Regions from separate parts of the Pseudomonas sp. LB1P83 genome, predicted to be linked through region 3. Evidence: predicted binding sites of a transcription regulator. Region 3 holds the regulator's gene; each other region holds the start of a gene.
What was found. The regulator sigma-54, encoded in region 3, starts transcription at its own class of promoters, with help from an activator protein. The targets are predictions, from matches to a motif close to ANTGGCATNNANNTTGCTNT.

Region 1: flgB (flagellar basal body rod protein FlgB) is a predicted target of sigma-54. The motif match lies at 5,474-5,493, and genes of this name have one in related genera.
Region 2: ACYZTY_RS07565 (circularly permuted type 2 ATP-grasp protein) is a predicted target of sigma-54. The motif match lies at 1,866-1,885, and genes of this name have one in related genera.
Region 4: glnA (glutamate--ammonia ligase) is a predicted target of sigma-54. The motif match lies at 5,207-5,226, and genes of this name have one in related genera.

What each region holds. Positions count from the first base shown of each region.
Region 1 covers NZ_CM142709.1:4,494,672-4,501,854, forward strand. Annotated here, with positions in the region: gene ACYZTY_RS20610 (ribonucleoside-diphosphate reductase subunit alpha) at 1-2,200, shown strand, start outside; gene flgE (flagellar hook protein FlgE) at 2,495-3,808, opposite strand; gene flgD (flagellar hook assembly protein FlgD) at 3,840-4,562, opposite strand; gene flgC (flagellar basal body rod protein FlgC) at 4,578-5,021, opposite strand; gene flgB (flagellar basal body rod protein FlgB) at 5,025-5,432, opposite strand; gene cheR (protein-glutamate O-methyltransferase CheR) at 5,813-6,640, opposite strand; gene ACYZTY_RS20640 (chemotaxis protein CheV) at 6,687-7,183, opposite strand, start outside.
Region 2 covers NZ_CM142709.1:1,640,506-1,647,688, reverse strand. Annotated here, with positions in the region: gene ACYZTY_RS07570 (alpha-E domain-containing protein) at 1-412, opposite strand, end outside; gene ACYZTY_RS07565 (circularly permuted type 2 ATP-grasp protein) at 425-1,834, opposite strand; gene ACYZTY_RS07560 (ribonuclease E inhibitor RraB) at 2,282-2,623, opposite strand; gene ACYZTY_RS07555 (hypothetical protein) at 2,839-3,072, opposite strand; gene speE (polyamine aminopropyltransferase) at 3,295-4,170, opposite strand; gene ACYZTY_RS07545 (PLDc N-terminal domain-containing protein) at 4,418-4,609, opposite strand; gene ACYZTY_RS07540 (hypothetical protein) at 4,674-5,204, opposite strand; gene ACYZTY_RS07535 (ankyrin repeat domain-containing protein) at 5,386-5,904, opposite strand; gene ACYZTY_RS07530 (long-chain-acyl-CoA synthetase) at 6,017-7,183, opposite strand, start outside.
Region 3 covers NZ_CM142709.1:691,689-698,871, reverse strand. Annotated here, with positions in the region: gene lptB (LPS export ABC transporter ATP-binding protein) at 1-536, shown strand, start outside; gene ACYZTY_RS03010 (RNA polymerase factor sigma-54) at 721-2,214, shown strand; gene hpf (ribosome hibernation-promoting factor, HPF/YfiA family) at 2,289-2,597, shown strand; gene ptsN (PTS IIA-like nitrogen regulatory protein PtsN) at 2,610-3,074, shown strand; gene rapZ (RNase adapter RapZ) at 3,077-3,934, shown strand; gene ACYZTY_RS02990 (HPr family phosphocarrier protein) at 3,950-4,225, shown strand; gene ACYZTY_RS02985 (ZIP family metal transporter) at 4,391-5,284, opposite strand; gene ACYZTY_RS02980 (superoxide dismutase) at 5,317-5,928, opposite strand; gene ACYZTY_RS02975 (hypothetical protein) at 5,930-6,358, opposite strand; gene ACYZTY_RS02970 (class II fumarate hydratase) at 6,386-7,183, opposite strand, start outside.
Region 4 covers NZ_CM142709.1:6,651,479-6,658,661, reverse strand. Annotated here, with positions in the region: gene ACYZTY_RS30710 (glycogen/starch/alpha-glucan phosphorylase) at 1-689, opposite strand, end outside; gene ACYZTY_RS30705 (YkgJ family cysteine cluster protein) at 949-1,389, shown strand; gene typA (translational GTPase TypA) at 1,578-3,398, opposite strand; gene thiI (tRNA uracil 4-sulfurtransferase ThiI) at 3,538-4,992, opposite strand; gene glnA (glutamate--ammonia ligase) at 5,323-6,729, shown strand; gene ACYZTY_RS30685 (DUF4124 domain-containing protein) at 7,028-7,183, shown strand, end outside.

The DNA of each region.
Region 1 (7,183 bases), 2.9 Mb from region 3:
TGCCGAAGGCCTGAGCTTCCTCGAAGTCGCTGAAAGCGCCACTCACCACGAAATGGTCGACCTGTACGCCAAGGCCCTGCCGTCGTACATCGCCAAGGGTATCGAATTCGAATTGCTCAACCCGATCCTGGCCACCTTTGACCTGGAAAAACTCGGCAAGGCAATCAACCACGAGCGCGATCAGCAGTTCACCTACCTGGGCCTGCAAACCCTGTACGACCGTTACTTCATCCACAAGGATGGTGTCCGCTTCGAACTGCCACAGATTTTCTTCATGCGCGTGGCCATGGGCCTGGCGATCGAAGAAAAGCAGAAAGAAGACCGTGCGATCGAGTTCTACAACCTGCTGTCGTCCTTCGACTACATGTCGTCGACTCCGACCCTGTTCAACGCCGGCACCCTGCGTCCACAGCTGTCCAGCTGCTACCTGACCACCGTGCCGGATGACCTGTCGGGCATCTACCACGCGATCCACGACAACGCCATGTTGTCGAAATTTGCTGGCGGCCTGGGCAACGACTGGACGCCGGTTCGTGCGCTGGGTTCGTACATCAAGGGCACCAATGGCAAATCACAGGGCGTTGTTCCGTTCCTGAAAGTAGTGAACGACACCGCCGTCGCCGTTAACCAGGGTGGCAAGCGCAAAGGCGCTGTCTGTGCCTACCTGGAAACCTGGCACATGGACATCGAGGAGTTCATCGAACTGCGCAAGAACACCGGTGATGATCGTCGTCGTACCCACGACATGAACACCGCCAACTGGATCCCTGACCTGTTCATGAAGCGCGTCTTCGATGACGGCAAGTGGACCCTGTTCTCGCCGTCCGAAGTACCGGACCTGCACGACCTGACCGGCAAGGCCTTCGAAGAGCGTTACGAGTACTACGAAGCCCTGTCCGAGTACCCGGGCAAGATCAAGCTGTTCAAGACCATCCAGGCCAAAGACCTGTGGCGCAAAATGCTGTCCATGCTGTTTGAAACCGGCCACCCATGGCTGACCTTCAAAGACCCGTGCAACCTGCGCAGCCCGCAGCAGCACGTGGGCGTGGTCCACAGCTCGAACCTGTGCACCGAGATCACCTTGAACACCAACAAGGACGAGATCGCCGTTTGCAACCTGGGCTCGATCAACCTGCCGAACCACATCGTCAACGGCAAGCTGGACACCGCCAAGCTGGAACGCACCGTGAACACCGCTGTTCGCATGCTCGATAACGTGATCGACATCAACTACTACTCGGTGCCACAAGCGAAGAACTCCAACTTCAAGCACCGTCCGGTCGGTCTGGGCATCATGGGCTTCCAGGACGCTTTGTACCTGCAGCACATCCCTTACGGTTCCGACGCTGCCGTCGAGTTCGCCGACAAGTCGATGGAAGCGGTCAGCTACTACGCGATCCAGGCTTCCTGCGACCTGGCCGACGAACGCGGCGCCTACGAGACGTTCCAGGGTTCGCTGTGGTCCAAAGGCATCCTGCCGCTGGATTCGCAACAGATCCTGATCGAACAGCGTGGCCAGAAGTACATCGACGTTGACCTGAACGAATCCCTGGACTGGGCACCGGTTCGTGCCCGTGTGCAGAAAGGCATTCGTAACTCCAACATCATGGCCATCGCACCGACCGCGACCATCGCCAACATCACTGGCGTCTCGCAGTCGATCGAACCGACCTACCAGAACCTCTACGTGAAATCGAACCTGTCGGGCGAATTCACCGTGATCAACCCGTACCTGGTTCGCGACCTGAAGGCTCGCGGTCTGTGGGACTCGGTCATGATCAACGACCTGAAGTACTACGACGGTTCGGTGCAACAGATCGAGCGCATCCCGCAAGAACTCAAAGAGCTCTACGCGACGGCCTTCGAAGTGGACACCAAGTGGATCGTCGACGCGGCCAGCCGTCGTCAGAAGTGGATCGACCAGGCTCAGTCGCTGAACCTGTACATCGCTGGCGCATCGGGCAAGAAGCTGGACGTGACCTACCGCATGGCCTGGTACCGTGGTCTGAAAACCACTTACTACCTCCGTGCTCTGGCCGCGACCAGCACCGAGAAGTCGACCATCAACACCGGCAAGCTGAACGCTGTTTCCAGCGGCGGCAACCACGGTGAAGATTCGGTCCTGGCAGCCCCTGCCGGCCCTGCTCCAGTGCCGAAAGCTTGCGCCATCGACGAGCCGGATTGCGAAGCTTGCCAATAAGCTGAGCCGGTAGGCGCCGCGAGGTGCTTGCCTGAATAACCCCCGATCAGTCCTCTGGATTGGTCGGGGGTTTTCTTTTGCCTCCAAGAAAGTGGTGGCCGGTCTGACGCCTTCGCGGGCAAGCCTCGCTCCTACAGGATCGCGCTCATCATCTGGACGACGCATACCCCGTAGGAGCGAGGCTTGCCCGCGAAGGGGCCGGCACAGACAACCCTAACCTCAAGCCCTGACAAAATCCCGGCCATAAAAAAAACCCCTCTCACGAGGGGCTTCTTTATGCAGCGCTATCCAGCATCAGGTCATCTGAATGATGGTCTGCATGATGGTGCTCTGGGTGGAGATGGTCTTGGCATTCGCCTGGTAGTTGCTCTGCGCCTTGATCAACTCGACCAGTTCGTTGGTCAGGTTGACGTTGGACTCTTCCAGGGAGTTGGACACCACCGCACCCAGCGTACCGGTTTTCGGTGCATCGACGCCGGCCACGCCGGACGCGAAGGTTTCTTTCCAGCGGGTACCACCGATAGGCTGCAGACCTTGCTCGTTGGCGAAGCTGGCGACCGCTACCTGGCCGATGGCCTTGGTTTGCTGGTTGCTGAAGTTGGCGGTCATCACACCGCTTTCGTCGATGGTCAGGCTGGAGATCTGGCCAGTGGCGTAGCCGTCCTGATACTGCTGGGTACGGGCAGTCGCAGAGTTGAACGAGGTGGTTTTGGTCATGTCGAAGGTCAGGCCACCGGTGGCCGGAACCGAACCGTTAGGACCCCAGACTTTCGGTGTCACGCTGGCATTGGTTACCACGCCTGGCACCCAGCCAGTCAGCCTGAAGGTTTTGCCGGTCACAGCAAAACCGGCACTGCCGGTCATGGTGTTGACGGTACCGTCAGAGTTGAAGGTCACGGTGGCAGTCACTGGCACCGGTGGCTCGGTGGCCGGGTTGGAAGGCGAACGACCGTCCACATAGGAGTGTATGGTCCAAGCGTTAGTACCGGTTTTTACGTAATACTGATCCAGAGTGTGCTGGTTACCCTGGCTATCGTAGATCGGTGTGGAGATTGGCTTGTTATAGCTCAATGGCTCGGCCGGGTTGAACGGCGTAACGGTCGGAAGGGTTTCCGAGGAGTTCAGGTTCATGGTTTGGTCGACGCGAGTGGTCGCCTTTGGCGACAGGCTCGATGTGTCGATTTTCAGGTCGGTCAGCACGCCATTGATGATCTTGCCGTTGTCATCAACGCCGTAACCTTGCAGACGGTTGCCGTTGTTGTCGATCACGTAGTTTTCAGCGTCAGTCTTGAACGCACCGGCACGGGTGTAGCTCAAGGAACCGTTGTCGCTGAGGATGAAGAAACCGTTGCCCTGGATACCCATGTCCAGCACGTTGCCGGTGTTGTTCACGTCGCCCTGGCCGAACTGCTGGGAAACGTTGGCCAGACGCACGCCGTTACCGATGGTCTTGCTGCCGGTACCCAGGCGAGTGGCCGAGTACACGTCTTCGAATTCTGCACGGGACGATTTGAAACCGGTGGTCGCGACGTTGGCGATGTTGTTGCCGGTCACGTCCAGTTGTTTGTTGGCTGCATAGAGACCGCTAAGGCCGATATTGAAAGACATATTCCACTCCCTTGTGCCGTGTTAGTCGGCTCTATATACCAATGGTTTGTACTTTGGACAGGGCAACGCTGCCCAGGCCTGCCAGGTTCAGCATCAACTCACCGCCGGTCTGGCTGATGGTCACACTGTTGACGGTTGCCGGCAGGTAAGTAACCAGCGAGGTCGCCTTGCTGTCGTAAGTCGCGGTGGCAGCGAATTTGTACGTGCCTGCCTTGGCCACTACGCCCGCATCGTTCTTGCCGTCCCAGATGAAACTGGCGTTGCCGGCTTTCTGGCTGCCCAGGTCGATGGTGCGGACAACTTTGCCATCGGCGTCGGTGATCTTGACCGTGACCGGATCCACCGATGCCGGTACCACGGCCGTGCCGTTGAAACTCTTCGAGGTATCGACCACCGCCGTGTCGGTCTGCGCGACCACCGAACGACCCACCAGCGAAGACGCTTGCAGCGCTTGCGAGGAGTTGTAGTTGCCGGCAATGCCGCTGACCGTCTCGTTCAGCGTGGTGATGCCTTCCAGGCTACTGAACTGTGCCAGCTGAGCCACGAACTCACCATTGTCCTGCGGCTCGAGCGGGTTCTGGTTTTTCAGCTGGGTGACCAGCAATTGCAGGAACGCATCCTTGCCCAACGCCTTCTTGCCGGCGGCGCTGTTAGTCGCCGCCGTCAGACCGTCAGCGCTGGTGTTGGTCTTGACCGAAGAATTGGCCAAGACGTCCTTGATGCTCAAGCCGCTAGTGGTATCGGTAACACTCATCTGAGTCGCCCCTTATCACTGACCGAGGGTCAGGACCTTCTGCATCATGGTTTTGGCGGTGTTCATCATTTCGGCGTTGGTCTGGAACGAACGACTGGCGGAAATCATGTCGGCCATTTCTTCGACGACGTTGACGTTCGGGTAGTAGACGTAGCCCTTGGCATCGGCGGCCGGATGGTTCGGCTCGTAACGTGCGTCAAGGTTGCTCTGGTCTTCGACCACGCCCAGCACTTGCACGCCTTGACCGGCGGCGTCCTGGTTCTGGAACAGCGAATCGCTGCCGCCGCTCTGGCCGCCCTGGAACATGGTGGCGAACACCGGGTGACGGGCGCGATAGGTCTGGTCGATGCTCGACGAGACGGTTTCGGCGTTGGCGATGTTCGAGGCCACGGTGTTCAAGCGCGTGGTCTGGGCACTCATGCCGCTACCGGCAATGTTGAAAACACTGGATAGAGACATGAATTACTCTCCGCGCAGGGCTGATACCAGCCCTTTGAATTTGCTGTTGAGCAGGGTGAAGCTGGCCTGGAAGCCGACGGCGTTTTCCGCGTAGTTCGACTGTTCCAGTTGGGCGTCCACAGTGTTCTGGTCGATCGACGGCTGCATCGGCGTGCGATACATCAGCGACTCGTCGCCATTGCCCAGGCCTTCGGCCTCGATATGACGGTTGTTGGTCATGTTCAAGGCAAAAGTGCCGCCCTTGGATTTCTCGTTCTGTGCGGCAAGCACCTTGGAGAATTCCAGGTCCCGAGCCTTGTAGTTCGGGGTATCGGCGTTGGCGATGTTGTTGGCCAGGACTTCGGCACGCTGCGCGCGGAAGCCCAGGGCTTGTTCGTGGATACCGAGCGCTTTATCGAAGCTGATGCTCATGTCGGAAACCTTCGGGTGACCTGATTTTTCGTAACAGAGGTATAGCAAGCGGCGTGCCAATTCAAAAAAGCCCGTAAACCGGGGCTTTGCCGGCAGTGGCAAGGCGGCAATGCCAGAAAAGCGGCAACCGATTTCCGCCGTCTGCCGCTTTTCTGCCGCTTATCGCCCTCCAACGAACACCTCCTCCCCTTGTAGGAGCGAGCCTGCTCGCGATGGCGTCGTGTCAGTCGACATCAATGCAAACAGTCCCACCGCTATCGTCGGAACGCCGCCCGGAGCCGGCTCACTCCTACAGGGAATCGGTGGTGGATTGGGAAATCATCAGGCATAAAAAAACGGGAGCCGATGAGGGCTCCCGTTTTTTTGATGACGCCAACAAATCACTTCGCCTGGTAAATGATCCCTGGGCTGCACTGGACCATCTGGTAGTGATCCGGCAAACCGTTCAGCGCTTCGGAGGCGCCGAGGAACAGATAACCACCCGGCTTGAGCGTGCTGTGAATGCGCAAGAGGATGTCTTTCTTCACCTCGGCGGAGAAGTAGATCAGCACGTTGCGGCAGAACACGATGTCGAACTTGCCCAGGGCCGCGTAGCTGTCCAGCAAGTTGAACGAGCGGAACTCCACGCGACTCTTGATCGGCGCCTTGATGGCCCAGCGTCCCGGCCCTTTCGGGTCGAAATAACGCTGAAGGCGCTCGGGCGACAGACCACGGCCGATGGCCAGGCTGTCGTACTCGCCGGTCTTGCAGTTGGTCAGCATGGTGCCGGACAGGTCGGTGGCCACAATCTGCGCCCCCATTTTCAGCTGGCCCATGTTGACGCGTTCGAACTCATCGATGGACATCGACAGCGAATACGGTTCCTGACCCGACGAGCACGCCGCCGACCAGATCCGCAAACGCTGACCAGGGGCAGCCTTGATCGCCTCGGGCAGCACCTTGTTCTTCAAGACTTCAAACGGATAGGTATCACGAAACCACAGGGTTTCGTTGGTGGTCATGGCATCCACCACCATCTCGCGCAAACCGCTGCGCGGCTGGGTCTGGATGCGCTGGACCAGCTCACCCAGGGACTTGATACCTTGCTGCTCCATCAGTTTGTTGAGACGGCTCGAGACCAAGTACTGCTTGTTTTCACCGAGCAAAATGCCACAGGCTTTTTCCAGGAATACCCGGAACTGTTCGAAATCCAAATTACCCGTAGACAAAGATGCCGCCTCTTAAATCGTGTTAACTGTTAGGGGCAGAAGGCCCCTAGCTGATATCTGCTGCTTTGATCCGGTCGACTACCCGGGATGCCAGGTCATCAGGACGGAATTTGGCAAGGAAGTCATCCGCGCCGACTTTCTTGACCATCGCCTGATTGAATACACCCGACAACGAAGTATGCAGGATGATATGAAGCTTTTGCATGCGCGGGTCGTTGCGGATCTCGGCCGTCAGGGTGTACCCGTCCATTTCCGGCATCTCGATGTCGGAAATCATCATCAGGAACTCTTCTTCCGGCTTCTTGCCTTCATCGACCAGCTTGCGCAAGTAATCCAGCGCTTGCTTGCCGTCGTTCAACGCCACCACTTCGACGCCGACCGTCTGCAGGCAACGCGTTACTTGCTTGCGCGCCACTGACGAGTCGTCGACCGTCAATACTTTCAGGGACAGCGCCTTGTGCTGGGTTTCGACATCCACCACACCCACCGAAATCGCTTCCGGTGTCGGCGCCACTTCCGCCAGCACTTTCTCGACGTCGATGA
Region 2 (7,183 bases), 950 kb from region 3:
ACTCGCAAAAACGGCTCATGCCGTAGCGACTCAAGCCCTGCTCGGCGATCCCGCGAATTTCCAGCCACGTGGCGTTGATGTTTTCCCACATGTCCGCGGTGATTCGCCCACGCACCGCATGAGCACTGGCCCGCGCCGAGCCGAGGCAGCTGTAGATGCTTGCCGGGTTGGCCGCGTCCAAGGCAAAGAAATGCAGCAGCCGTTCGGCGTGCAAGTCACCGTGGCGCTCCAGGTAATCGTCCAGGGTGCCGGTGATCAGCAGCGGCATGGCCAGTTCGTGCAGGCCGTCACCGCGACCATCCTGCGGCATCAGCGACAGCGAATAACTGATGTCGAGCATCCGTGCGAGGTTTTCCGCCCGCTCCAGGTAACGCGACATCCAATACAAATCCGAGGCAGTTCTACTTAACATGGCAAGCTTCCTTCAATCCTCGACCACCCAGGTGTCCTTGGTTCCGCCGCCCTGGGAGGAATTCACCACCAGGGAGCCTTCGCGCAGGGCGACACGGGTCAAACCGCCGGGCACAACCCGGGTTTCGCGGCCAGACAATACAAACGGACGCAGGTCGATATGGCGTGGGGCGATGCCGTTTTCGACAAAGGTCGGACAGGTCGACAGGGACAACGTCGGTTGCGCGATATACGCGTGAGGCTTGGCCTTGATCCGCGCGCGGAAAGACTCGATTTCCGCCGCCGTCGCCGCCGGCCCTACCAGCATTCCGTAACCGCCGGAGCCCTGGGTTTCCTTGACCACCAGGTCTGGAAGATTGGCCAGCACGTGGGACAGTTCCGAAGGGTTGCGACACTGAAACGTCGGCACATTCTTCAGAATCGGTTCTTCGTCCAGGTAAAAACGGATCATGTCCGTGACAAACGGATACACCGACTTGTCGTCCGCAACCCCGGTGCCGATGGCATTCGCCAGCACGACGTTGCCGGAGCGATAGGACGACAGCAGCCCTGGAACGCCGAGCATCGAGTCCGGGTTGAACGCCAGCGGATCGAGGAACGCATCGTCGAGGCGACGGTAAATGACGTCGACGGCTTTCGGCCCGTCCGTGGTGCGCATGAACACCTTGTCGTCACGCACGAACAGGTCCGCGCCTTCCACCAACTCGACGCCCATCTCCCGTGCCAGGAAGGCATGCTCGAAAAACGCGCTGTTGAAGCGACCCGGCGTCAGCACCACCACGCTCGGGTTATCGATCGGGCTGGAGCTTTTCAGGGTGTCGAGCAACAGGTTTGGATAATGGTCGATCGGTGCGATGCGCTGGGCCGAGAACAGCTCGGGGAACAGGCGCATCATCATCTTGCGGTCTTCGAGCATGTAGCTCACGCCGCTGGGTGTACGAAGGTTGTCTTCAAGCACGTAGTACGTGCCGTCGCCATCGCGCACCAGATCGACACCGGAGATGTGCGAATAGATATCGCGATGCAGATCCAGCCCTTGCATCGCCAACTGGTATTGCTCGTTGGCCAGCACTTGCTCGGCCGGGATGATCCCGGCCTTGATGATGCGCTGCTCGTGGTAGAGATCGGCGAGGAACATGTTCAACGCCTTGACCCGCTGGATACAGCCGCGCTCGACAATCCGCCATTCACTGGCAGGGATGCTGCGCGGGATGGTATCGAAGGGAATCAGGCGCTCTGTCCCCTGCTCATCCCCGTAGAGCGTGAAGGTAATCCCGGCGCGATGAAACAGCAGATCGGCCTCGCGTCGCCGTTGTGCCAAAAGCTCGTCAGGCGTCTCGGCCAGCCAACGGGCAAACTCCCGATAATGCGGGCGGACCTGGCCGCCGGCATCGTACATCTCATCAAAATAGGTGCGGATCATGCCGTACTCCTTGTCACCCGGACATCTAGGCTTCGCAAGGCCCGTGCCATCGGCAGAAACGCTTTGTTATCAATCAGTTGGATAATGACGCCGTTTGCACCGCACCAATCCTGTGCAGCAAACGCCCCACGCTGATCGCCCCCGCTTCATTGCAAGGCGACGCTGTCGCCTATCACCAGCATAGTCAGAGTTGATTTCACTGCCCGGGAGTCGATGCGGATAATCCACGCATTCGCTGCAAAACCTGAACGAACTTCCCTTTAGCCGCCTGCTCAGGCGGTTTTTTTTGATTTTTTGAAACGTTATGAATCAAAAACCACATAGAAAGATCGCAGCCTCGTTTCACTCTGTAGCAGCTGTCGAGTGAAACGAGGCTGCGATCTTCTTCAAACAAAAACGGCCAACCCTAAGGTCAGCCGTTGCTGAGCGTTGTCACTGTTCATAAGCTTATGCGAGTAGCCCTCGTACCTCCTGCTTGACGCCCCATCCTTCGATGATGCCGCCCAGAGGCTCGACCACCGCCTCGAAGTCCTGCTCAAAGTCGCCGATACCGTCATAGGTTGCGTACATCACATTGCTCAGTTCCAGGGCCCACGCGCCGTCATCACGCACGCTGATTTGTGCATTCAAGGATTCACCACAGTAATGCCCTGCTGCCCTGCGTGCCCGCTCCTCGTCCGGGAAAATGGCGTAGAACTCGATGGGATGGAATCGTGAAAAGTCGAAACCGCCTTCTTTCATGCGGCGCAACACGCTGCTGCTGATGTCTTCTTGATAGGCTGTGCTCATGAAACGTCCCCCTCAATCATGATGGATAGACTTTCCGTATTCCCGGCACTCGCAACCGATTGGTGCGAGCGATGCGGCAACAGCGTTGCCGGTGGGAAGCAAGCATGTAGCTGACAAGACCAGACCTTAGCGATCCGTTCGCTGATCTCGCTTGCAGAGTAGCCCCAAGACAGAGGCGCTGCCAAGGCCTGGTTGTGAATGTGACGAGGTGAATTTCAGACGGGAGTGATGCTGAGGATTTCAATGCTGTTCTGGGTCTTCAGGCTTTTGACAGTCGGATCATCGGTGCGCCCTTCCAGATCGTTGAGGTCCAGTTCGGCAGCCACAGGCAGACGTCGGGCGCGAATGAGTTTCGCGGCTTGCTCGTTGTTCGGGCATTCATCGCTTTCGAACACCTCGTCAACTTGTTCACCGTGATCATCCACGAAAGTGATTTTCCACTTTTGCATCAGTACCTCCTCGAACAAACCCGCAAATGGGCTTACAACCATCTGGACTTTTGGCCTGACTGATCGTTCCCACGGATTACCGCCCGCTGCTTGAAAAACACAGGACCTGTAGGAGCGAAGCTTGCTCGCGAAGGCGGTGTGTCAGTCGACATGTGTATTGACTGATACACCGCCTTCGCGAGCAAGCTTCGCTCCTACAGGGGTTATGCGTACATCATTAGTTTAGTCGTTGCTTGGCTTGTTCACCGCTTGCAGCACATATTGCGGCAAGGCGAAGGCGCCGATGTGGATTTCCGGGTTGTAGTAGCGGGTGATGATGCCGCTGCCGGCGAAGCGCTGTTGCAAGGTTTCACGGGACAACTTGCGATAGGCGGTGTTGGTCGCGCCCCAGGCGAAGGTCATCGAGCCACCGATGTAGGTTGGCACGGCAGCCTGATAGAAGTGCCAGTCCGGGAACAGGCTGCGCAGGCGACCTGCGGTGGTTTTGACTTCTTCGATCTGCATGAACGGGGTGCCGTTCTGGGTCACCAGGATGCCGCCTTCGTTCAGGCAGCGGCGGCAGGCCTGGTAGAAGTTTTCCGAGAACAGCACTTCACCCGGACCGATCGGGTCGGTGGAGTCGGAAATGATCACGTCGAATTTTTCGGTGGTGGTAGCGACGAAACGCATGCCGTCGTCGATCACCAGGTTCAGGCGTGGATCATCGAACGCACCCTTGGAGTGGTTCGGCAGGAATTCCTTGCACATCTCGACCACGGTGCCGTCGATCTCGACCATGGTGATGTGCTCGACGCTGCGGTGCTTGGCCACTTCACGCAGCATGCCGCCGTCGCCGCCACCGATGATCAGCACGCGCTTGGCGGTGCCGTGCGCCAGGATCGGCACGTGGGTGAGCATCTCGTGGTAGATGAATTCGTCGGCTTCGGTGGTCTGGATCACGCCGTCCAGCGCCATGACCCGGCCCATGCGCGGGTTTTCGAAAATCACCAGGTGCTGGTGTTCGGTGCGCACTTCGTGCAGCAGTTTTTCCATGCGAAAACGCTGGCCGTAGCCTTCGTAGAGGGTTTCCAGGTAGTCGCTGGTGGTGATGTTGCTCATGGGAAGTGCTCCGATGAATGCGGTGGCAACGGACGGTTACCCGCCCATGATGGCCAATCGAGCGGCTCGATTAACCGGGAAAGGCGCGCATTCTACGTTGCGGAAGATGACAGGTCGAACCTTCTGATTCCCACATACCTGTAGGAGCAAGGCTTGCCCGCGAAGAACGATAACGCGGTCTTCCTGTTAAACCGTGTAATCGTTCTTCGCGGGCAAGCCTCGCTCCTACAGAGGGCCTGTGATGGGGTCAGATCCGGACGTTGCCCCGTGGCCCGGCGATGGCCCAGATGATCAGGCCCAGGACCGGCAGCAGCAGGATCAGCAGCACCCAGATGATTTTCATCCCTGTACTGGCGCCACTTTTCAGCACGTTGATGATTGCCCAGATATCCAGGGCAAGAATGATCAGGCCAATCAGACCGTTGAACGTGGAACCCATGGTGTCGCTCCCTAAGAGTGGTATGCACTCTTAGGATAGCCGGGCCTTGCGAGGGTTCCGCTTTTTAAACGTGGACTGCAATTTTGAGGGCTTCGAGCGATGGCGCGGCGGTGATGCCCACCTCGGCGCACAACTCCAGCACACGCGGTACGTCGTTGCCGTAGACCAGCACCACTTGCAGCTCATCGTCGAGCAACTGGCTGAAGTTCATCAGCGTGTAACCACCGTTTTCCTTGTTCATGCTGCCCATCTGCACCTGAATGCGATTGAGCGCGGTCAGGGCTTCGGTTTTGGCCAGTTGCTTGGGTTTGATGTTGAAATCAACACCGGGGCCAAACGAGGCGACGATCTGGGCGAACAGGTCTACGTAAGTGTCGGCCTGGAACAGCACGGTTTCCGGCAGACTGCCGACCACGACCCACTCGCCCAGTGGAATCGGGAAGGAGTCGTCGTAGTTGATATCCGGATTGGCTGTCAGAAAAGCCTCGGGATCGGCGTAGGCCGCTGCCGCTTCATCAGCGACTTTCAGGATTTCGTCATCGCTCATGCACCCGGAGCTGATTTTACTGATGAGTTCGACGAGTGCGGCTTTCATGGGGCGGATCCTGTAGCGAGTGAATTTTGAGGGCGCGAAGGATAGCGCACTATGCCCAGGTTTTGCTTTTGTAGGAGCGAGGCTTGCCCGCGAAGAACGATTACTCGGTTTCCCATGTTAAACCGCGTTATCGTTCTTCGCGGGCAAGTCGGATCGCCGCACCGCTCGCTCCTACAGGGCGTTACGCCAGCAACTTCTCTAACTGCGCTGTGGTGTCGACGGCACCGAGGGTTTTCGCAGCATCCAGCGCGGTAACGCCATTGGCGTCCTTGGCTTTCGGATCGGCGCCTTTGCTGATCAGGTAATCGACGATTTCGACGCGGTTGAACATCGCCGCCATCATCAGCGCCGTACGACCATCGAAGGACGAACCTTCCACTTGCGCCCCACCTTCGACCAACGCCTGGACCACCGCCAGGTCGCCCTTGAACGCGGCGCCGGCAATCGGGCTCTGGCCGTTGTCGTTGCGGATTTCCGGGTCGGCCTTGTGTTCCAGCAGCACTTTTACCGTCTCCACGTGACCGTGGTAGGCGGCGAGCATCAGCAAGGTGTCGCCCTTGTGGTTACGCAGGTTCGGCGGCAGGCCTTTGGTCAGCAGCGCAGCCATCATGGCCGCATCGCCCTCGCGCGCTTTGTTGAATACCTGTTCGGCAAATTCAGCGGCTTCTTCGGGGGTCATCTGGCGGCTTTGGTCTGACATCGGGGACTCCACTTTCTGTCATTCGGGAAAGCCGACAGTTTCCCGAGCAGCCCCGAGGCTGTCACTTCTTTTTTCTCAAGAGCCGCCATAGCCACATTCAATAGCGCTGCTTTCAATAACGAAAAGCGCCGCCGTGAATATCCGCCAGCAACTGCGGAGTGACTTGCACGTAAGTCTGGGTGCCGGGGAGCCAGGCGTAAATCGGGTCATCGCCGGTTTTGCCGGGATCGAAAGCTTCGTCCTTGAGGCGGGTTTTCTGGTATTTGAAGGTGCCGGTAGTTTCCATTTTCACTTTCACCCGCAGGAAAAGTGGCACCGCATACGCAGGCATTTGCTGGCGGGCAAACTCCAGCAGTTCGCTGAAGTCCAGCGTCGCCAGGGATTCCGCCGGCGTGATCGCGGCCATGCCGGCACGCCCGTTGGTGTTCTGGATTTCGACGCCATACGCCACGGCTTCAGAAATATTCGGGTGTTGCAGCAGAATGTTCTCGACCTCGGTGGTCGAGACGTTTTCACCCTTCCAGCGGTAGGTGTCACCCAATCGATCAACGAACTGGGCATGACCAAATCCAATGTTGCGCAGCAGATCGCCCGTATTGAAGTAGCGGTCGCCCTTGGTGAACACGTCGTGGAGCACGACTTTTTCGGTCTTCTGCGGATCGGTGTAACCGTCCAGTGGCGCCTTGTCGTCGATTCTCGCCAACAGCAGGCCCTGCTCACCTTTGGCGACTTTGCGCGTGAAACCTTTGGCATCACGCATCGGCAGGCCGCTGTCGTGGTCGTAGGCCACCAGCTCCCAGGCCATCAGGGAAAAGCCGATGGTGTTGTCGAAGTTCAGGATGTTGGTAAAGCCGATATTGCCGTCGCTGGCGGCGTACAGCTCGCAGATGTGATCAACCGCAAAGCGCGTCTTGAACTCGCGCCATGCACCGGGACGCAGGCCATTGCCGATCATCTTGGTCACGCGGTGTTTGCTGTCGTCGGCAGTGGGCGGCTGATCCACCAGGTAACGGCATAATTCGCCCACATAGCCGAGGGTGGTCGCCTGGTATTTGCGCACGTCATTCCAGAACTGGCCGGCGCTGAACTTGCGGCGGATGGCAAATCCTGCGGCGCCGCTGATCGCCGAGCCCCAACACACGCAGAGCCCGGTGGCGTGGTAGAGCGGCAAGGTGCAATAGACGACATCCTGCGGCTGCATGTTCAGGGCGATCTGGCCGAAACTTGCCGAGCTGCGCATCCAGCGACCGTGTTTGAAAACGCCCGCTTTGGGCAATCC
Region 3 (7,183 bases):
ACCTGGACGTCAGCCACCAGCCGATGCACGGTCGTGCAAAGGCCGGTATCGGCTATCTTCCGCAAGAAGCGTCGATCTTCCGCAAACTGTCGGTGGCCGACAACATCATGGCCATCCTCGAGACCCGCAAGGAACTCGACAAGGCCGATCGTCGCAAAGAGCTGGAAAGCCTGCTGCAGGAATTCCACATCAGCCACATCCGCGACAACCTCGGCATGAGCCTGTCCGGTGGTGAACGTCGCCGTGTGGAAATCGCCCGGGCACTGGCCACCAACCCGAAATTCATTCTGCTCGACGAACCTTTCGCCGGCGTGGACCCGATTTCGGTGGGCGACATCAAACAGATCATCTATCACCTCAAGGCCAAAGGCATTGGCGTGCTGATCACTGACCACAACGTCCGTGAAACCCTGGACATCTGCGAAACCGCCTACATCGTCAACGATGGCCAGCTGATCGCCGAAGGTGACTCCGCCACCATCCTGGCCAACGAACTGGTCAAGGAAGTGTATCTGGGCCATGAGTTCCGCCTTTAAGCACTGAGGTGTCTGGCTGATTGTCCGAGCGCTTTTCTCGATAAAAAATCAATACTTTTTTATTGTTACAGCGCTCTAGGCAAACGCTGCAGTTTCGGGCATATAATTTGCTTATGTTTGGCGCTCCGGCGCCCTGTAGTGGATGGCGCATGTGCGCCGGCGAATAAGGTGTTAAGCCCCTGCCATGAAACCATCGCTAGTCTTGAGAATGGGCCAGCAGCTGACGATGACACCGCAGCTGCAACAGGCCATCCGCCTGCTCCAATTGTCGACCCTGGACCTGCAACAGGAAATCCAGGAGGCCCTGGAGTCCAATCCGATGCTCGAACGCCAGGAAGAAGGCGACGACTTCGATAATGCCGACCCCTTGGCCGACAAAGCCGAACAGCTACCCAACGCCGATGTTTCGGAACCCTCCTACCAGGAAACCGCCCCCACGGTGGATAACCTCGAGGAAGGTGACTGGAACGAGCGCATTCCCAACGAACTGCCCGTCGATACCGCGTGGGAAGACGTCTACCAGACCAGCGCCAGCAGCCTGCCGAGCAACGATGACGACGAGTGGGATTTCACCACCCGTACATCGGCCGGTGAAAGCCTGCAAAGCCATTTGCTGTGGCAACTGAACCTGGCACCGATGTCCGACACCGATCGCCTGATCGCCGTGACCCTGATCGACTGCATCAACAATCAGGGCTACCTGGACGAAACCCTCGAGGAAATTCTCGAGGCCTTCGATCCGGAACTGGACATCGAACTGGACGAAATCGAAGCCGTCCTGCACCGCATCCAGCAATTCGAACCGGCCGGCATTGGCGCCCGCAACCTGGGCGAATGCCTGCTGCTGCAACTGCGCCAACTGCCCGCCAAGACGCCTTGGTTGGCCGAAGCCAAGCGTCTGGTCAGCGACTACATCGACCTGCTCGGCAGCCGCGACTACAGCCAGCTGATGCGCCGCATGAAGCTCAAGGAAGATGAACTGCGCCAGGTGATCGAGCTGGTGCAGAGCCTCAACCCTCGTCCGGGCTCGCAGATCGAGTCCAGCGAGGCCGAGTACGTAGTTCCTGACGTGATCGTGCGCAAGGATAACGAACGCTGGCTGGTCGAACTGAACCAGGAATCGGTGCCACGGCTGCGGGTCAACGCCCAGTACGCCGGTTTTGTGCGCCGCGCCGATACCAGCGCCGACAACACCTTCATGCGCAATCAGTTGCAAGAGGCCCGCTGGTTTATCAAGAGCCTGCAAAGCCGCAACGAAACCCTGATGAAAGTAGCCACCCAGATTGTCGAGCATCAGCGCGGCTTCCTGGAATACGGTGACGAAGCGATGAAACCGCTGGTGCTGCATGACATCGCCGAAGCGGTGGGGATGCATGAGTCGACGATTTCGCGGGTGACCACGCAGAAATTCATGCATACCCCTCGGGGCATATATGAACTGAAATACTTTTTCTCCAGCCACGTCAGCACCTCCGAAGGCGGTGAATGCTCGTCCACAGCGATCCGCGCGATCATCAAAAAACTGGTTGCGGCGGAAAATCAGAAAAAGCCGTTGAGTGACAGCAAGATCGCTGGTTTACTGGAGGCACAAGGCATTCAGGTGGCTCGCCGCACCGTCGCCAAGTACCGCGAATCCCTCGGGATCGCGCCTTCGAGCGAACGCAAGCGGTTGATGTAGGGCCACGCCACAGCGTTCCAGTGGTAGATCATCTGATCTACCGCTTTATGCACTGGCAACGAAGGAGAAGCTGTATGCAAGTCAACATCAGTGGACACCAACTGGAAGTGACCGAACCTCTTCGCACCTACATCGGCGAAAAACTCGAACGATTGGAGCGACATTTCGACAAGATCACCAACGTGCAGGTCACGATGACGGTCGAAAAGCTGAAGCAGAAAATCGAAGCCACGCTGCATATTCCCGGGAATGAAGTGGTCGCCAACGCGGAACATACCGATATGTACGCGGCGATCGACGCACTCACCGACAAGCTGGATAAACAACTCAAAAAGCATAAGGAAAAGACCCAGAGCCTCCTCCAAGGCGCGACCGGTCGTTAACACTCCCAACCCATGATCCGACTTGAAAGCATCCTGACCCCCGGCCGTTCCCTCGTGAACGTGCCGGGCGGCAGCAAAAAGAAAGCCCTCGAGCAAATTGCCAACCTTATCCATAAAGAAGTCCCGGATCTGGAGATGCAAGATGTCTTCGAGGCTCTGATCGCCCGTGAAAAACTTGGCTCGACCGGTTTTGGTAACGGCATCGCCATTCCCCACTGTCGTCTCAAGGGTTGTAACTCGCCCATCAGTGCCTTGATGCACCTCGACGCCCCCATCGATTTCGACGCCATCGACGGCGCTCCGGTTGACCTGCTGTTCGTTTTGCTGGTCCCGCAAGCCGCCACCGATGCGCACCTGGAGCTACTGCGCCAGATCGCCAGCATGCTCGATCGCAAGGAAGTGCGCGAAAAACTGCGCAGCGCCCCGAGCAATGAAGCCTTGTATCAGGTTGTCCTGGACGAGCAAAACGGTCAGTAATCATGCGATTGATCATTGTCAGTGGCCGTTCCGGCTCAGGTAAAAGCACCGCCCTCGATGTTCTCGAGGACAACGGTTACTACTGCATCGACAACCTGCCCGCCGGATTGCTGCCGGAACTGGCCGAACGCGCGCTGATTCATACCGAGCTGGCACAACCGCTGGTCGCTGTATCCATTGATGCGCGCAACCTGCCGAGTCATCTATCGCGGTTCCCGGAGTTGCTGGAAGAAGTCCGCAGCCGGCATATCAAATGCGATGTGCTGTATCTGGACGCCGACGAAGAAACGCTGCTCAAACGTTTTTCGGAAACGCGCCGCCGCCACCCACTGAGCAACGCCAATCGTTCATTGGCCGAAGCGATTCAGGACGAAAGCAATCTGCTGGGCCCCATCGCTGATCTGGCCGACCTCAAAGTCAACACCACCAACCTGAACCTGTATCAGCTGCGCGATACCATCAAGCTACGCCTGCTCAATCAACCCGAGCCTGGCACTGCGTTCCTGGTGGAGTCTTTCGGGTTCAAGCGTGGCATGCCGGTGGATGCGGACGTGGTGTTCGATGTGCGCTGCCTGCCCAACCCTTACTGGAAGCCAGAATTGCGCGCCCAGTCGGGGCTTGATCAACCGGTGGCCGAATACCTGGCGGCGCAACCGGACGTCGAAGAGATGTTCCAGGACATTTCCACGTACCTGCTCAAGTGGTTGCCGCGCTTTGCCGCCAGCAACCGCGCTTATGTCACCATTGCCATTGGCTGCACCGGCGGGCATCACCGCTCCGTCTACCTGACCGAACGTCTGGGCCAGGTCCTGCAACAATCCCTGAAGAACGTCCAGGTTCGCCACCGCGACCTCAGCTAAAGGATTCACATCGCGATGCCTGCTCTGGAAATCGAAATCATCAACAAGCTGGGCCTGCATGCCCGCGCTTCGGCAAAATTCGTTGGCGTTGCCGGTGAGTTCAAGGACTGCATGATCAGGGTAGGACGCACGCCGGAATCCACGGTCGATGGCAAAAGCATCATGGCAATGATGATGCTCGCCGCCGGCAAGGGCACCAAAATCTACCTGAGTACTGAAGGTCATCAGGAACAGGAAGCGCTGGATGCGCTGGTGGCATTGATCAACAACTACTTCGACGAAGGCGAGTAACCCCGCAGCTCTTTGTAGCAGCTGGCGAAGCCTGCGTTCGGCTGCGAAGCCGTCGTAAATCCGGAATACACGATTTACTTGATAGACCGCGGTGGCTGATTTTACGACTGCTTCGCAGCCGAACGCAGGCTTCGCCAGCTGCTATTACACATTCCGCGCCAGACTCTAGGCCAAGGCCGTATCCATCACCATCATCAAACAAAACCCGATCAGCAGCCCAAGGCTCGCCAGCTTGTCATGACCATTGCGTCGCGACTCGGGAATGACTTCATGGGTGACCACCAGCAGCATCGCCCCCGCCGCCAGCGCCAATCCCAACGGCAACAGCAATTCGGCCAGGCTCACCAGCCAGGCGCACAACAGCGCGAAGACCGGCTCGACCAGACCTGATGCGGCACCGATCAGGAACGCCTTGACCCGCGACATCCCCGCCCCTGACAGCACCAGCGCGATCACCAGACCTTCCGGCACATCCTGCAACGCAATGCCCATCGCCAGGCTGTCAGCATCCGGCATTCCACCACCGGCCGAGACTCCGACCGCCATGCCTTCAGGAATGTTGTGGGCAATGATGGCAAACACAAACAACCAGATCCGTGGCGGGATGACCGGCCGTTCCAGCGTACCGACGAGCATTTCCGGGGAGGCGCCGGACACCTTTCGGTCCACCAGAAACAACCCTAACGCGCCAAGCATGATACCGAAGCTGATCAGGCCGCTGGACGCCCAGGGTGTCAGACCCAGGCTTTCAGCAGCGGAGATACCCGGCACGATCAGCGAAAACGCCGTCGCCGCCAGCATCACCCCAGCGCCGAAACCGAGTAGCGTATCGCTGACCGCCTGCGGCATCCGCCGAATCACCAGCACCGGCACTGCGCCCAACGCAGTGCCCAAGGCACAAATCGCCCCGCCCTGTAGCGCGCGCAGCAGTTTGGGTTCGAGGTCCAGCCACGCCAGGCCATGGGCGACCAACAACGTCATGCCCGCCAGTAGCAACAGCGATCCCAATGCGTAACGAAACATTCGCCCGCTTCCGATCACCAGTGTTTCAGTGCCCATAGTCAGCCTTGGATTGTTTTTTTATAGAGGACTTAAACCAGCGCAGCCTGATAACGCGCAGCGACTTCGGGCCAATTAATGACGTTGTAGAACGCATTGATGTATTCAGGACGGCGATTCTGGTATTGCAGGTAATAAGCGTGCTCCCAGACATCCAGGCCGAGGATCGGCGTATTGCCATTCATCAACGGGCTGTCCTGGTTACCGCTACTTTCCACAATCAGGATCTTTTGCGGAGTCACGCTTAGCCAGGCCCAGCCACTGCCAAAGCGGGTCAGCGCGGCTTTGGTGAAGGCCTCCTTGAAACTGTCCAGACCACCCAATTGCTCATCAATCGCCCTCCCCAGCGCACCTTCAGGTTTGCCACCACCGTGAGGCGCCATCACCTCCCAGAACAGCGAATGGTTGGCATGGCCGCCGCCCTGATTGATCACCGCCGCGCGCAGTTTTTCCGGCAGTTGCTGGACACTGGCGACCAGTTTTTCCACCGACCACTCAGCAAATTCGGTGCCTTCGACCGCGGCGTTCAGGTTGTTGATGTAAGTCTGGTGGTGCTTGGTGTAGTGGATCTCCATGGTCTGCGCATCGATGTGCGGTTCCAGGGCATCGTAAGCGTAAGGCAAGGCAGGCAAGGTAAAAGCCATTTCAATGGACTCCATGATGTAGAGGCGCAGGCGATGCGGTATCGGTGTGCAGCAAACGGTGTGTGCGCGGGTATTCGCCATGCTCGCTGATGAAATTCAGCAGCTCGACATAGGTTTTGCTGCTTTGACGCAACGCGGCTTCGCGCAGGGCCGGGGCCAGGCGCGGGTCCTGCATGGTTTGCAATAACCGCTGATGGATCGCGCACAAGTATTCGGCGCTCTCTTCCGGCTGGTTAAGACGCAAATGCAGGTCTGCCAGGTTGTGGTGGGAAATCACGCAGGCCGCCACCGCTTCGTCGGCATCCGCCCAGCGCTCGAACAACACCTGGGCCAGGGCCAAGGCCTGCAAGTAAGCCTCGCGGGCATCGACAAGTTCGCCCAGCATGAAATGGCGATTAGCCCTTTCGATCGTGCGTTTCCAGTGCTCCATGGTGAGCCTCCAAAGCGGTAGCGGTGATTACACGCCGCCTGCGGTGAGCTTCTCTGGGTTGAGTAATTCTTCCAGTTGGCTGCGCGTCAGGTCGGTGTGCTCCAGGGCGACATCAATCACCGGTCGGCCCTGCTGATAGGCCTTCTTGGCGATTTCAGCGGCTTTTTGGTAACCAATGATCGGGTTGAGCGCGGTCACCAGGATCGGATTGCGCGACAGCGCCTCTTTAATTCGCGCCTCGTTGACCTTGAAGCTGGCGATGGCCTTCTCACCCAGCAGATGACTGGAGTTGGCCAGCAATTCGATGCTGCTCAGCAGGTTCTGGGCGATGATCGGCAGCATCACGTTCAATTCGAAATTGCCCGACTGACCGGCGATGGTGATGACGGTGTCGTTGCCGATCACCTGGGCGGCGACCATGGCGGTGGCTTCCGGGATGACCGGGTTGACCTTGCCGGGCATGATCGAAGAACCCGGCTGCAAGGCTTCGAGTTCAATTTCGCCGAGGCCGGCCAGCGGGCCGGAGTTCATCCAGCGCAGATCGTTGGCGATTTTCATCAACGAAACCGCTGTCGCTTTAAGCTGTCCGGAGACCGCAACCGCAGTGTCCTGGGAGCCGATCAGCGCAAACAGATCCTTGCCCGGTGTGAATTGAACGTGGGTCAGCTCGCTCAGTTGTTGGCTGAACCGCGCAGCGAATTGCGGATGCGCATTGATCCCGGTACCTACCGCCGTGCCACCCTGAGCCAGGGATTGCAGACTCGGCAGCAAGTCCTGCAAATGGCCGATGTTGGCCTTGAGCTGTTGCGCCCAGCCATTAAGCAC
Region 4 (7,183 bases), 750 kb from region 3:
CTCGCCCCGCGCCAGCCGACCACCGGCGTGTCGTAAGCAATCGCCCGCACGGTTTCCGCCGGAGACCAGACTTGCTTGGACTTGCCGTTTTCATCGGTCACGGTTTCGACACTGCCGCCGAAGCCGATCGGGTAAACGACCTCAGGCCGTTCAAATTCCCACGGGTTACCGAAATCCAGCCAGTGTTCGGTCTGCTCCTGCTGCCAGCCATCGACGATGGCCTGCCGGAACAAGCCGTGTTCATAACGAATGCCGTAGCCGTGGCCGGCGATGCCGAGGGTCGACATGCTTTCCATGAAGCACGCCGCCAGACGACCGAGGCCGCCGTTGCCCAGGGCCGCGTCGGGCTCCAGCAGGCGGATGCGCTCAATATCGACGCCAAGCTCGGTCATGGCTTCGCGGGCGACGTCAAGCAGGCCGAGGTTGCTCAGGCTGTCGTAGAGCAGCCGGCCAATGAGAAATTCCAGGGAGAGGTAGTAAACCCGTTTCTGACCTTTGCGGTAGATCTGCCGGGTGTGATCCATCCAGTGCTCGACCATGTGATCGCGCGCTGCCAGGGCGATGGCTTCGAACCAGTCGTGGTCGAAGGCGTGATCCGGGTCTTTGCCCACCGCGTAGGTGAGTTTGGTCAAGACGGCATCGCGAAATGCGGCCACCTCTGCTTCGCGAACAAGTGGTTCTTGAGTCATCGATAGGACCTCGAGCGAGCGTTGAGTTGTCTGAGCCTAGACGGTCTGACAGGCGGTCGGGGCTCTGGTTCGGCAGTTTTTCCTGATAGTGCGAGATAGGCCGGCATTACATTGTCGTGTGCCTGAATGAATGCAGGGGCCGTGCCGGATTAACGGTGTTATTGGACGCCACAGAAAAAAACTGGCGAAAGGTTGTTCAAAAATCCACCAGTCCCGGTATGATCGCGCGCCCTGATGCACACGCTGGTAACAACCGATGATGAAGTCCAACCTGATCGCTGCCGCAGAGATCGATCGCCTCGATACCTGGGCAAAATATTCTGCGCCGATGTGCGGCTCGTGTGTATCCAGCTGCTGCACGCTGCCGGTCGAGACCAAGATCAAGGATCTGATCCGTATCGGCATCGTCGACGAGTTCGAGCGCGGCGAGCCAGCGAAGAACATCGCCAAGCGCTTGCAGAAGGAAGGGATCGTCGAGCGTTACAACCAGAAGACCGAGATCTTCACCCTCCAGCGCATGAGCAACAACGATTGCCTGTACCTGGATCGTAAGAGCCGTCTGTGCACTATTTATGAAAAGCGTCCGGATACCTGCCGCAATCACCCGAAAATCGGGCCACGGCCGGGGTATTGCGCTTACAAGCCCAAGGAAGTGGCGCGTGAGACCAGCGAAAGCCGCCGGACCCTCGAGAAGTTCTGATCCAAAACCTCGCTGACTGATAGATCGCTTTCGCGGGCAAGCCTCGCTCCTACAGGTTTTGTAGATCCGTAGGAGCGAGGCTTGCCCGCGAAGGGGCCGGCACAAACACCGCACAAACCCCAGACAAACAAAAACGCCCCCGACCTTGCGGTCGGGGGCGTTTTTTTAGCTGCTAACTAAGTCGAGACTCAGTTACCGCTTTTCTTGGCAGCGCGGGTACGCTCGCTTTCGCCCAGGATCTTCTTGCGAAGACGGATGGACTTAGGAGTGACTTCGCACAATTCGTCTTCTTGAACGAATTCCAGAGCTTGTTCCAGGGTGAAACGGATAGGCGGAACCAGAGCGATGGTTTCGTCTTTACCCGAAGCACGCATGTTGTCGAGCTTCTTGCCTTTGGTTGGGTTGACGCCCAGGTCGTTGTCGCGGCTGTTGATGCCGACGATTTGACCTTCGTACACGTCTTCACCGTGACCCAGGAACAGTTTGCCGCGAGCTTGCAGGGTTTCCAGCGAGTAAGTCAGAGCCTTACCGGTAGCAACCGAAACCAGCACGCCGTTCTGACGGCCGGACATGTCGCCGGACTTCATCACGTCGTAACGGTCGAAGATCGAGGTCAGGATGCCTGCACCGGAGGTCAGGGTCAGGAACTCGTTACGGAAACCAATCAAGCCACGAGCCGGGATGTTGTACTCAAGGCGCACACGGCCCTTGCCATCCGGAACCATGTTGGTCAGGTCGCCTTTACGGATACCGATCTGTTCCATGATCGAACCTTGCGATTCTTCCGGCAGGTCGATGGTCACGTTTTCGTACGGTTCGTGCTTGACGCCGTCAACCATGCGGATGATCACTTCCGGACGACCAACACCCATTTCGAAGCCTTCGCGACGCATGGTTTCGATCAGTACCGAGAGGTGCAGCTCACCACGGCCGGAGACTTTGAACTTGTCGGCGGTGTCGCCTTCTTCAACGCGCAGGGCAACGTTGTAGAGCAGTTCTTTGTCCAGACGCTCTTTGATGTTACGGCTGGTGACGAACTTGCCTTCACGACCGCAGAACGGCGAGTCGTTAACCTGGAAGGTCATGGAAACAGTTGGTTCGTCAACGGTCAGCGGCTTCATCGCTTCGACGTTCAGTGGGTCGCACAGAGTGTCGGAGATGAACAGCGAATCGAAGCCGCTGATGCAGACGATGTCGCCGGCAGCTGCTTCTTCAACGTCAACGCGGTGCAGACCGTGGTGACCCATCAGCTTCAGGATACGGCCGTTACGGCGCTTGCCGTCGGCATCGATCGCCACAACCTGGGTGTTCGGCTTGACGCGACCACGAGCGATACGGCCAACGCCGATGATGCCCAGGAAGCTGTTGTAGTCCAGTGCCGAGATTTGCATCTGGAACGGACCGTCACGGTCAACTTTCGGCGCAGGTACGTTGTCGACGATCGACTGGTACAGCGGGGTCATGTCTTCAGCCATGGCGGTGTGTTCCAGACCGGCAATGCCGTTCAGGGCCGAGGCGTAGACGACTTTGAAGTCCAGCTGTTCTTCGGTTGCACCGAGGTTGTCGAACAGGTCGAAGATCTGGTCCAGAACCCAGTCCGGACGCGCGCCTGGACGGTCAACCTTGTTGATGACCACGATTGGACGCAGGCCGGCTTCGAAAGCCTTCTTGGTCACGAAACGGGTTTGCGGCATAGGGCCGTCTTGAGCGTCAACCAGCAGCAGAACGGAGTCAACCATCGACATTACGCGTTCAACTTCGCCGCCGAAGTCGGCGTGGCCCGGAGTGTCCACGATGTTGATGTGGTAGCCGTTCCAGTTGATGGCGGTGTTTTTCGCCAGAATGGTAATACCGCGCTCTTTCTCCTGGTCGTTGGAGTCCATCACGCGCTCGTCGTTGAGCTCGTTGCGCTCCAGGGTGCCGGATTGACGCAAGAGTTTGTCTACCAGGGTGGTCTTACCATGGTCAACGTGAGCAATGATGGCGATGTTGCGTAGATTTTCGATCACTTGTGTATCTCGATCAGAGGATTCGGTGTGCTGACAGGTCGTGGCAGCGATTAACAGTAGAGTCAGGCCTTGCCGTTACAGCTTGACGGCAGAGTCGGGGGGCCGGTGACGCAGGCCACAGGCATACAGCCCCGGGCTCTTAGCTCGGTCGATAAACGCGCACATTGGCATGCCCCTCACTGAGCAAATGGTGGGCATGCAGGCGACTCATCACGCCTTTGTCGCAATACAGCAGGTACTGGCGAGTAGGGTCCAGTTCCTTGAAACGAGCGTTCAGTGCATAAAACGGCATCGTCTGTACCTCTATGCCAGCGAGCTCAAGCGGCTCGTCTTCAGCGGCATCCGGGTGACGGATGTCGATGATGATCTGGCCCGCCAGTGCATCGCTGACTTCTTCAATCTGCACATCCTGGCCCAATTCGTCGATCACGCGATCGATCGGCACCAGCTTGGCGTTCTCGAGCGCACGCTCAAGAACTGCCATGTCGAACTGTTGTTCTTCGTACTCCACGCGCGGTCGCTTGGCGTGGGTCTTGGGGTTCACCGAGATGACCCCGCAGTATTCCGGCATGTGCTTGGCGAAGTCGGCAGTGCCGATTTCGTTGGCCAGGTCGATGATGTCCTGCTTGTGACTGGCGATCAGCGGACGCAAGACCAACTTGTCGGTCACGCAGTCGATCACGGACAGGTTCGGCAGTGTCTGGCTCGACACCTGGGAAATCGCCTCGCCGGTAACCAGCGCCTCGATGTCCAGCCGATCGGCAATACGGGAAGCAGCGCGCAACATCATACGCTTCAAAACCACACCCATATGACTGTTATCGACTTTCCCGAGAATTTCTCCCAGTACTTCCTCGAACGGCACACTCACAAATAACACGCGTTGGGAGCTGCCGTACTTCTTCCAGATGAAGTGCGCGACTTCCATGACGCCCAGTTCATGGGCCCGTCCGCCCAGATTGAAGAAGCAGAAATGGCTCATCAGGCCGCGGCGCATGATCTGGTACGACGCAACGGTGGAATCGAAACCGCCGGACATCAGCACAAGCGTCTGTTCCAGGGCACCCAGCGGATATCCGCCGATGCTGTTGTGCTGGTTGTGGATCACGAACAACCGTTTGTCGCGAATTTCGATGCGGACTTCGATTTCCGGCTCTTTCAGCGAGATTCCGGCGGCGCCGCACTGACGACGCAGTTGGCTGCCAACGTATTTCTCGACGTCCATCGAACTGAATTCATGCTTGCCGGCACGCTTGCAGCGCACCGAAAAGATTTTCCCGGCCAACGCCTCACCGAAGTGCTGCTTGCACTTGGCGACGATATCGTCGAAGTCGCCCAGCGGGTATTCGTCGACTTGCAGGAAATGCGCGATGCCCGGCATGCAGCTCAGGCGCTCGGTCATCTCCTTCAGGGCTTTGGGCTCGCTGACGCGTGTTTCCAGCTCGAGATTGTCCCACACACCGTTCACCACCACAGCCGGGTCCAGGTCGCGGAGCACGGTACGGATGTTTTTGGCCAACTGGCGGATGAAACGCATCCGTACCGGGCGGCTCTTGATGGTGATCTCGGGGAAGACTTTTACGATTAGTTTCATGAAAACAGCGCGCGCTGGGCCAGCCGAAAAAGGGGGGCGCGGATTATAGCGGAAATTGCTCAAGGTTTAACCAGTTAATGTGCAGAAGGTTTTGAGCGCACCAAAACAGGTCATTTATTGATTTTAACGCTACATTGTAGGGCGAGATTTTCAGCTTACAGACGCTTTGTGCCTTTATAAGCGTGTTATTGGGGCAAAAAACCCATGGTGGGGCACTGGCATGCAATTTGCTCCCTTGTGAGGCAGGTTGCCTTGGCAGAGTATTCGCGCCGGCATCACCCACATTCTAAGGGCATCCACTACTAAGCCCGAAGCCACCCGGAGGACACTATGTCGAAGTCGGTTCAACTCATCAAAGATCATGACGTCAAGTGGATTGATCTGCGCTTCACGGACACCAAAGGCACTCAGCACCACGTGACCATGCCGGCTCGCGACGCGCTGGATGAAGCTTTCTTCGAAGAAGGCAAAATGTTCGACGGTTCCTCCATCGCTGGCTGGAAAGGCATCGAAGCTTCCGACATGATCCTGCTGCCGGACGACAGCACTGCCGTTCTCGACCCGTTCACCGAAGACCCAACGCTGATCATCGTGTGCGACGTCATCGAGCCGTCGACCATGCAAGGCTACGATCGCGACCCACGTGCGATCGCCAAGCGTGCCGAGGAATACCTGAAATCCACCGGTATCGGCGACACCGTATTCGTTGGCCCGGAGCCTGAGTTCTTCATCTTCGACCAAGTGAAGTTCAAGTCCGACATCTCCGGCTCGATGTTCAAAATCTTCTCCGAACAAGGTTCCTGGATGTCCGACCAGGACATCGAAGGCGGCAACCACGGCCACCGTCCAGGTATCAAAGGCGGTTACTTCCCGGTTCCACCGTTCGACCACGACCACGAAATCCGTACCTCCATGTGCAACGCCATGGAAGAAATGGGTCTGGTCATCGAAGTTCACCACCACGAAGTGGCAACTGCCGGTCAGAACGAAATCGGTGTGAAGTTCAACACCCTGGTCGCCAAGGCTGACGAAGTTCAGACCCTGAAGTACTGCGTGCACAACGTTGCTGTCGCTTACGGCCGCACCGCGACCTTCATGCCTAAGCCTCTGTACGGCGATAACGGTTCGGGTATGCACGTTCACTTGTCCATCGCCAAAGATGGCAAGAACACCTTCGCTGGCGAAGGCTATGCCGGCCTGTCCGACACCGCCCTGTACTTCATCGGTGGCATCATCAAGCACGGCAAGGCCCTGAACGGCTTCACCAACCCGTCGACCAACTCCTACAAGCGTCTGGTCCCAGGTTTCGAAGCGCCGGTAATGCTGGCCTACTCGGCTCGCAACCGTTCCGCTTCGATCCGTATTCCTTACGTGTCCAGCCCGCGCGCTCGCCGTATCGAAGCCCGCTTCCCGGATCCGGCAGCCAACCCGTACCTGGCCTTCGCAGCCCTGGTAATGGCTGGCCTGGACGGCATCCAGAACAAGATCCACCCTGGCGACGCAGCTGACAAAAACCTGTACGACCTGCCGCCTGAAGAGGCGAAAGAGATCCCACAAGTTTGCGGCAGCCTGAAAGAAGCCCTGGAAGAGCTGGACAAAGGTCGTGCGTTCCTGACCAAAGGCGGCGTGTTCTCCGATGACTTCATCGACGCTTACATCGCTCTGAAAAGCGAAGAAGAAATCAAAGTACGTACCTTCGTACACCCACTGGAATATGAGCTGTACTACAGCTGCTGATCCGGTAGCGCCTGCGAAAGCGGCGTGACAAAAAGAGGCCTCCTTCGGGAGGTCTTTTTTATGCCCACGATTTGGCCGTCAACAAAGAACCCTGTGGGACCGGTCTTGCCCGCGATAGCGTCGGCACACCCAACAGTAATGTTGGCTGATACACCGATATCGCGGGCAAGCCCGCTCCCACAGGGATTTGTGGTGTTTGGAAGATCTCTGTAAATCATGCCCAAATGTTAACGAGCTGGGTCAATCGCAACCCCCTGACCTATGCTGCAACCCAACGCTTTCGTTTCTGGTCGATTTTATGGGTCGTGGTTTTCTTTTGATGTTGCTGCTGATCGCCCTGCCCGCCGCAGCGCAGATCTATAAGTACACCGACGCCTCCGGCAACACCGCCTACAGCAATCAACCACCCGATGGCGTCAAGGCTCAGCCGGTCGAACTGCCACCGCTCAACAGC